One region of the Synechococcus sp. W60.1 genome, then DNA from elsewhere that is predicted to be linked to it. Evidence: predicted binding sites of a transcription regulator. Region 1 holds the regulator's gene; the other holds the start of a gene.

Region 1 (4,555 bases):
AGACCTCTGGGCAAGGGTTATAATCGGGGGGAGTCGCTTCCCTTCGGGGAAGTGGAATTAATGGAAACAATTATATGGAAACAAACCAAGTGATCCCCTTTCACTTCCAGCCAGTGCCCACCTGGATAATCGGGGCTACGGCTGCCTCGGTCTGCTTTTAAGAGCTGGATCCCGGCTTCTACCTGTTCAAAGGTGGGGTGGTGGGGCAACACCAGGGACAAAAACTGGAACATTACCTGCCGCTGCAGAGCCAAGGGGGCAGCCCGCAAGGGATCCCGTCGCAGCCCTGGCAAAGCGGGCTCATACACCTGCTGCCATAGCTGAGCTGCTTGGGCTACCACCAGCTCATGTTCTGCTTGGAGCAGCGTGGCAGCCCGATTCAGGGCCGCTTCCAGTTGCGGATTAAAGTGCTGCTTCAAGTAGGGCATCACCTCCAGGCGGAGACGGTTGCGGCAATGGGCCAGATCTTGGTTGCTGCGATCCGGCCAGACCGGCAATTGGTGCTGCTGGCAAAATTGTTCGGTTTCCCAACGGTATAGACCCAGCAGGGGTCGCACCACCTGGGCAGAGGTGGGATCCCGGTCGTCCAGGCGACGCTGCCAATCTAGGCTGCTCAGCCCGGCGGCTCCTGTCCGCAGCAAGTTCCATAAAAATGTCTCGGCCCGGTCGCTGGCCGTATGCCCCATCACCACGGCGCTGCAATCCCAGATGCGGGCCCATTTGTCCAGTTGTTGGTAGCGCCAAGCCCTGGCCCCTGCCTCATCTCGGCGGATGGGATCCGCAGTCTCAACAGCATGAGGTAGTCCCTGCTGCTGCAGCCACCCCTGCAAAAAGCGGGCACACTCCGTTTCATCTGCCGACCAGCGGTGATCACAATGCAGAACAAATATCTGCCAGCCCCAGCGAGGCTGCAAATCCCGCAAGATCTGGAGCAGGCAAAAAGAATCTTGCCCGCCCGAAAAAGCCACCAGCAGTCGCTGGCCAGGGTGAAGAAGTTGCTGCTGCCGAATGGCGCACTGTACCCGCAGGTGGAGAGGAGAGAGCCTGGCCACAGCTTGCTATTGCTCACGTACAACCCAGACCCTACCTGCCGCTATGGGATCCCTTAGGCAAGAGCTCGGGTCAGATGAGAGGCCACCGCCTGCACAGCAGCAATGCTGCGCTCGTAGGCCATTCGGGTCGGCCCCAGCAAGGTGACCGTACCCAGAGGAGCTGAGCGACGGTGGTAAGTGGAGGTGATAACCGTACAGTGGTGCAGAGACTCCAGTGGATTCTCGCTGCCAATGTAGATGATCATCGGGGTCTTGCGGGCAGACTGTCCCGACTCCTGATCCATCTCCGTTGAGCTCGGCAGAGAGGGCAAACCCCCATCGGCAAAATGGAGCCCGATCATCCCCTGAAGTTGCTTGGCTCCCTCCTCGATCAACTGCATCACTGCCTGCACCTGCCGGGCCTGGGAAAACTCCGGCTGACGCATCAACTCGGCCATGCCGGCACTGAACACCTGTCCCAGCGAGGGCTGCAGATACCGTTGCACCACCGAGCGCAGCAGTTGCTGCAGCCAATGGCTGTAGGTACGAAATTCTTCATCCAGTTTTAGCCAGCTCAGATCTTGCAGCTCGGCAAAGGTTTTGCCCCGCAGCTTCAGGGTGAGAAAGTTGCTGAGCAATTGCAGTTCATCTTCCAAATCCTCGCGGGAGTCGCTGGGCCAGTCGGGGGGGCTGACCAGAGCCGAATGGGTTTGATAAGAGTCGGTCACCACCAACACCATCACCCGCCCTGGCGCTACCGACACCAACTGCACATGATGAATGGCTACCACCGGCCCCTGAGGAGGGGTGATAAGAGCAATGCAACCGCTCAGATGGGCCAAAAGCTGGGCCACCCTTTGTAGGAGACTGTCCAAGTCATCTCCCAGCTCACGGCCAAGCTGATCCATCAACTGTTGCAGGGCAGGATGGGGATCCGGCTGAGGAGCATCGTGAGGGATCCCACCGCTGTTGGCGGAGGTCAACAAATCGTTGACATAAACCCGATAGCCAAAGTCGGAGGGAACCCGACCCGCAGAGGTGTGGGGCTGAAACAGTAACCCCACCTGCTCAAGGGTGGCCAAGTCGTTGCGAATGGTGGCCGTGCTCACCCCAAAGTTATAGGACTGGGCCAAGGTTTTGGAACCGACAGGTTCAGCCGTCGCAATGTAGCTGCGCACCGTCGCCCAGAGAATCTTCCGCTGGCGGGGAGTCAGTTCGAGTTTCATAGCCGATCAAAAGAACCCAGTCAACACCTATCTATCTAAAGGGAAGTGCTAAACAGAGCCGGTAAATTGCTCCAGGATAGACCAACTCAGGGTTGAGATACGAATCTAGACAAACTTTCGCGTCTAAATACATCTGTATGCATCTATTGTTACTCTTTCATGACGGGTTGCCCAGGAAGGGAGTCACAACACCCAATTCCGAAAGAGGTTGAGGCTGTGGGTTGTGCAGGAGAAAGGGAAATCCCCTCTAGCCTAGACCCCTTTTTTTGCCCAGAGGTGATATAAAGTTGAGTCAACTCTAGGCCAACTGGGCCTGCTGCTGTCCCCCCTGTATCCTTTTGTATCTTTGAGGTTGCCCCATGTACTTATCCCCCCAGGAGAAAGACAAGTTGTTGATCTACCTGGCTGCCCAGTTGGCTCGGGATCGGCGGCAGCGGGGCCTCAAACTCAATTACCCTGAGGCAGTGGCCTACTTGAGCGCAGCAGTCTTGGAAGGGGCGCGGGAGGGGAAAACAGTCGCCCAATTGATGAGCGAGGGGCTGACGTGGCTGACCCGCGAGGACGTAATGCCCGGGATCCCAGAGATGATCCCCGAAATCCAAGTGGAAGCCACCTTTCCCGACGGAACCAAGCTGGTTACCCTACACCACCCCATTCGCTAGGGATCCCCCAGATGCTCCAAAGACCGAAAAACTTCAGGAGGTTGTCCCCATGCCCTCTGGCCGCAAATCCAAAACCACGCCTGGCGCCAACGCGGAGCCAGCCCTAATCCCAGGGGAACTGTTGCTGGCAGAGGATCCCATCCAAGCCAACGTCGGACGGGCCACCGTGACCCTGGAGGTTACCAACCGAGGGGATCGGCCCATTCAGGTGGGATCCCATTTTCACTTTTTTGAGGTGAACCGAGCCCTGGTTTTCGATCGCGCCGCCAGCTTTGGCATGCGCCTCAACATCCCTTCCGGCAACGCAGTGCGTTTTGAGCCAGGGCAAACCCATCGGGTAACGCTGGTGGCTTTGGGGGGCAAGGGGTTGGTGCATGGCTTCAATCGGCTCACGGAGGGCACGATACGCTCCGCTGCCCAGAAGCGGCTGGCTCTGGCCCGATTGCAGGAGTGGCTGGGTAAAGCAGCCCATCCGTAGGGGGAATATGCCCCCCTCAAGTGTGCAGCTTTGGGCAGCGGTGTCAAGGCTCAACCCCATCCCCGTCTCTGCTCAGATTCAGGACAGTAGGGCTATCCTATTTCTCCTCTAGGAGCTGACAGATGTCAGAGCGCGAGACTGTCTTGTGGATGTGGGTGCAAGGCTTGGGGCTAAATCTTTCTGGGTTGGCGCTGTTGGCAGCAGCAGGCGCCGCCTTTGGGCCTCTCAGTTGGACAGGTGCAACGGTGGCGGTGATGTTGAAGCTCATTGGGGATAGCCAACTGGTGCGGGGCTACTGGCTCTGGCAAAGCCAGCGGCAACAGAAGGGATCCCAGCCCGTCAGCTCAGCAGCGGCAGTGCTCCACAGTCAAGCTTGAGACATTGCCCGGCACTTGTCCGGTCTCCGACTCGAGAATGCCAACGCGACCACCCCTACTCCCTTCTGGCACTGGCAAGCCTCACTGTACAAGCCTCACTGTAAATGAGCCACGGTCACTCCAGTACCGCCGTCTTGGGGATCAGCGGCTGAAAAACGCTGAACGCGCGGGTGATTTTGGAGATAAGCCTGGACGCCGGCTTTCAGGCGCCCTGTGCCGTGGCCGTGGATGATCCAAACCGGGCCGGGAGGAGCTTGGGCAAAGTGCTGTTCCAGAATGGCCTCAGCATCAGCAACGGTTTTCCCCCTCAGATCGAGGGTGTTCTGGCTGGTGCGCAGGTTCAGGGGAGCGGTGGCTGCAGGGGAGGGAGGTGGGGCTTTGGGGCGTTGGCGCTGCTTGGCCTGGTGTTCGTCAATGGGATCCAACTGCCCCCGTGGCACTGTGAATTTGAGGATGCCGCTGCGCACTACATATACATCTCCTTCGATGGCGATCACTTCCCCCGTCTGACCCAAGCCTCTCAGCCGCACCCGATCTCCCACCTCTGGCACAAACTCCATATCCACAGGCGGCGGTGGGGGAGAGTAGCGCTGCTGGATTTGCGCCAGCTCGGCAGTAATGCGTTGGGGATCCTCTCCCTGCTGCAATCTGCGGATGGCGGCAGCCACTTCCTGACGGGCAGCAGCCAACAGGGCTTGCAGTTCTTGGTTTTGCTTCTGCTCCAGCCGGGCTTCTCGCTCGGCAATTTGGCGGCTGCGCTGCTGCATTTGTTGATGTAGGC
Region 2 (4,555 bases), on a different contig from region 1:
ACATCACCCCCTACAGCGACGCGAAGCCCAATATCCTCTTGGTCGGGCCTTTGCCGGGCGAGCAGCATCAAGAAATCGTCTTCCCGGTGGTGGCCCCTGACCCGAAAGAGGATCCCTCGGTGGCCTTCATGAAGTATCGCGTTTACATCGGGGCCAACCGAGGTCGCGGTCAGCTTAACCCCGACGGCAGCCTCAGCAACAACAACGTTTTCCGCGCTCCGGCCACCGGGCGTCTAGTCAACATCGCCACCCTCAACTCCGATATCAGCGATCTGCCGGCTGAATTGGCCAGCCTGGTGCCCCCAGAATACGAGCTGCCGGGCACGAGAGTTCTCAGCTTCGAGACCGAAAGCGGGATCCAAAACCTGGTGGTGCCGCCTGGGCCGGAACTGGTGGTTGCTGTTGGAGACAGCGTCAAAGAAGGGGATCCCGTCACCAACAATCCCAATGTGGGCGGCTTTGGCCAGGTGGAGCGGGATCTGGTGCTGCAAAGCCCGGAGCGGGTGAAATGGCTGGTGGCCTTCCTGGCAGCCATTACCATTACCCAGGTGCTGTTGGTGCTGAAGAAAAAGCAGGTGGAGCTCATTCAAGCCGCCGAAATCCTTGGCTAGCTCAAGCTCTTTCCTGGCCTGCACCTCGGAGGTATCCGAGGTGTTTTTTGTTCTGTAGGGCTGATAGCAGTCGTGGTTTTTATTACCATCTATTTCAACTGCTCGCCCTAGCGGGCCGGAGGCCTTGTTCCCTGCCGCTAGCACCCTAGTCGACAACGGTTCTAAGGCAGCCTCAGCTCTCCTCTGATCACCAGCACCGCTTGCCCAGCAATCTCCACCCGTGAGCCTCGATCTCGGCACCACAGCTCGCCCCCGCGGGCCGAGAGCTGGTGAGCCTTCAAATCAAGTCGGCCCAGGCGTTTGGCCCAATAGGGCATCAAAAGACACTGGGCGGATCCCGTCACCGGATCCTCCGGGATCCCCAGCCGAGGGGCAAAAACGCGGCAGACAAAATCCGGCCCATTCCCCAGAGCCGCCCCAGAGGCTGTGACGATCAACCCCGGAACGGGGAGTGCTTGAACCTGGGCCAGATCCGGTTGCACCTGCTGCACCTGTCCCGCCGAAGCCAGCACCGCTACCCCCATGTCCCCCCGGTATAGCTCCACGGGTGGGATCCCTAAAGCTGCTGCTACTTGCTCTTTGGCTTCTGGCCAAGGTTCCGGACTGCGAGCAGGAAAATCCATGGCCAGGCGATCCCCCTGCCGCCGCACCTGCAACAGGCCACTGCGGGTGGAAAAGGCTACCCTCTCCGCCTGGGGATGCACCTCCGTCAACAGCACATAGGCGCTGGCCAAGGTGGCGTGGCCACAGAGATCCACCTCCGTCGTCGGCGTAAACCAGCGCAGCCCATAGTGGGGAACCTCGCCCTGGGATCCCTGGGGAAGTAAAAAAGCCGTCTCCGATACATTGTTCTCCGCCGCAATGGCTTGCATCAGCGCCTCTGGCAACTCCTGGGGCAGCAGACACACCGCTGCCGGATTGCCGCCGAAAGGCACCGCCGTAAATGCATCCACCTGAAAAAACGGGATCCGCACGTTCTCAACCCAGCCCAACTCAGGTCATGATCCCACAGCAGACCCCAAAGTAGGGGGATCCGCACCCCGACCGCACCTGCCAAAAGCGGGATCCCGCTGACAAAGGCTATTGTCAGGCCAGAAAGTTGGCTGATAAACTAGCACTCGTAAGTCGAGAGTGCTAAGTCGCTTCCCTTCGGGGAAGTGGAACTAATGGAAATGAAAACTTCAGCTTCGTGCTTTAGGATCACGGAGGACATTCGTCATGGCTGCAGTAGCTCTTAACGTCTCTACCCTGAAGCCGCTGGGCGACCGCGTGCTGGTCAAAATCGCTCAGCAAGATGAGAAAACCGCAGGTGGGATCTTCTTGCCGGACACTGCCAAGGAAAAGCCCCAGGTGGGGGAAGTGGTTGCTGTTGGCCCTGGCAAGCGCAATGACGACGGCAAGCTGATCCCGATGGAACTGAAAGCCGGCGACAAAGTGCTCTACTCCAAGTACGCCGGAACCGAGGTCAAGCTGGGCAGCGACGAATATGTGCTGTTGGCCGAGCGGGACATTCTCGCCATTGTTCAGTAGTGGTCAGTGATTCAGCAGCAGTTCAACGACCGATTGAACCCCTGAGATTCTGTTTCACCCTTACCTGCATTTGCATCGGAGAGGTTGACTATGGCCAAATCAATCATCTTCAGTGAAGAAGCCCGCCGCGCTCTAGAGCACGGCATGGATATTTTGGCAGAAGCCGTAGCCGTTACCCTGGGCCCCAAAGGGCGCAACGTCGTGCTGGAGAAGAAGTTTGGCGCTCCCCAAATCATCAACGATGGGGTAACCATTGCCAAAGAAATCGAGCTGGAAGACCACATTGAGAACACAGGCGTTTCCTTGATCCGGCAGGCGGCTTCCAAGACCAATGACACGGCTGGGGATGGCACCACCACGGCCACGGTCTTGGCTCACGCCATGGTGAAAGAAGGTCTGAAAAACGTGGCTGCCGGCGCCAACCCGATTGCCCTAAAGCGGGGGATCGACAAGGCGGTGAAGTTTTTGGTAGACAAAATCGCCGAACATGCCCGCCCGGTCGAAGATTCCAAAGCCATTGCCCAGGTGGCGGCCATTTCCGCCGGTAACGATGAAGAAGTGGGCCGTATGATTGCCGAGGCCATGGACAAGGTGGGCCGCGAAGGGGTGATCTCCCTGGAAGAAGGCAAGTCCATGACCACCGAGCTGGAAGTGACGGAAGGGATGCGCTTCGACAAGGGCTACATCTCCCCTTACTTCGTCACCGATACCGAGCGGATGGAAGCGGTTCTGGAAAACCCCTACATCCTCATCACCGATAAGAAGATCACCCTGGTGCAAGACCTGGTACCGGTTCTGGAGCAGGTGGCCCGCGCCGGTCGTCCTCTGCTGATCATCGCCGAAGACATCGAGAAAGAAGCGCTGGCTACCCTGGTGGTGAACAAGCTGCGGGGTGTGCTGAGCGTGGTAGCGGTAAAAGCCCCTGGCTTCGGGGATCGCCGCAAGGCCATGCTGGAAGACATCGCCATCCTGACCGGCGGTGAGGTGATCAGCGAAGAGCGCGGCCTGAAGCTGGAGAACGCTCGCCTCGATTCCTTCGGCACTGCCCGTCGCGTCACGGTAACCAAAGACAATACCACCATCGTGGCGGAAGGCAACGAAGCGGCTGTGAAAGCCCGTTGCGAGCAAATTCGCCGTCAAATTGAGGAAACCGACTCCACCTACGACAAAGAAAAACTGCAAGAGCGCCTGGCCAAGCTCTCCGGCGGTGTAGCGGTGATCAAAGTGGGTGCGGCCACTGAAACCGAGATGAAAGACCGCAAGTTGCGCCTGGAAGATGCCATCAACGCCACCAAAGCGGCGGTAGAAGAAGGGATCGTTCCCGGCGGCGGTACCACCTTGGCACACCTGATCCCAGTGGTAACCGAGTGGGCGCAAGCCAATCTGTCCGGCGATGAACTGGTGGGGGCCAACCTGGTCGCCCGCGCTCTGGGCGCTCCGCTGCGCCGCATTGCTGAGAACGCCGGCCAAAACGGCTCCATTGTGCTGGAGCGGGTGAAAGATAAGCCCTTCAACACCGGCTACGATGCTCAGAACGACGCCTTCGTGGATATGTTCGAGGCGGGCATTGTAGACCCGGCCAAGGTTACCCGTTCTGCCCTGCAAAACGCTGCTTCCATTGCGGGGATGGTGCTGACCACTGAAGCGATCGTGGTGGACAAGCCGGAGCCCAAAACCAACACACCGGCAAGCAGCGGCAGCGGCATGAGTGACTACGACTACTGATCTGTTGATTGCCACAGGGAGGCGGATCCCTTAGGCTCACCGAAGAGTTTGGGGGCACTCCGCTTCCGGGCTGAGCATCTTGGATGAATCTTTCGGGATCCCCTGGTGGGATCCCTTTTTTATGGATTTTTATTTTTTATCAAGACAGGCGAGCTGGCGGGATCATTCCCAATACCCATGCAACAGCAGCGCAACTGTCTGTGACGTTGATCCCCCTCTACCTTTGGGAGAGGGGCTGGGGGTGAGGGCGCTAGAGCCATGCAATCGGGAACTGCCTCAAACTGGTTTTTTGATAACGACTCTGATTCTGTCCAACTTGAAGAGAAGGGGAAGGCGGTGTGGCTCAGTTGATCTGCATTGGCCTGGATCTGGCCTGGTCAACCCGCAACCCTTCCGGTCTGGCCACGCTGCGAGTCCAGCTCGGGGATCCCGGCAGGCAGAACTTGACAGGCCATCTGGTGGATAGCCGCATTCTCCAAACGGATGAGGAGATCCTGGACTACATTCAAGCTCAGGCGGGAGGGGATCCCTGCTTGGTGGCGGTGGATGCGCCCTTGCGGGTTCCCAACCTCACAGGACAACGGCGGGCCGAGGCAGAACTGAACCAGGTGTTTCGCGCCTACGCAGCCGGGGCCCACCCGGCCAACCGCCGGTTACTGGCAAAGGACGGCCAAGTGAGAGGAGAAGCC

Evidence for each region. Region 1 encodes HrcA, which represses chaperone genes, less so after heat shock. Its sites were predicted from a motif close to TTAGCACTCNNNNNNNNNGAGTGCTAA; they were not measured.
Region 2: the regulator HrcA is predicted to act here: its motif matches at 1,723-1,749, upstream of groES (co-chaperone GroES).

Annotation. Positions count from the first base shown of each region.
Region 1 covers NZ_JANSHL010000007.1:35,361-39,915, forward strand. The annotation lists gene tilS (tRNA lysidine(34) synthetase TilS) at 18-1,052, opposite strand; gene hrcA (heat-inducible transcriptional repressor HrcA) at 1,106-2,257, opposite strand; gene NW805_RS07985 (urease subunit gamma) at 2,617-2,919, shown strand; gene NW805_RS07990 (urease subunit beta) at 2,969-3,397, shown strand; gene NW805_RS07995 (hypothetical protein) at 3,520-3,774, shown strand; gene NW805_RS08000 (endonuclease MutS2) at 3,870-4,555, opposite strand, start outside.
Region 2 covers NZ_JANSHL010000002.1:339,558-344,112, forward strand. The annotation lists gene NW805_RS03650 (apocytochrome f) at 1-611, shown strand, start outside; gene NW805_RS03655 (PhzF family phenazine biosynthesis protein) at 773-1,603, opposite strand; gene groES (co-chaperone GroES) at 1,830-2,141, shown strand; gene groL (chaperonin GroEL) at 2,232-3,866, shown strand; gene NW805_RS03670 (DUF429 domain-containing protein) at 4,205-4,555, shown strand, end outside.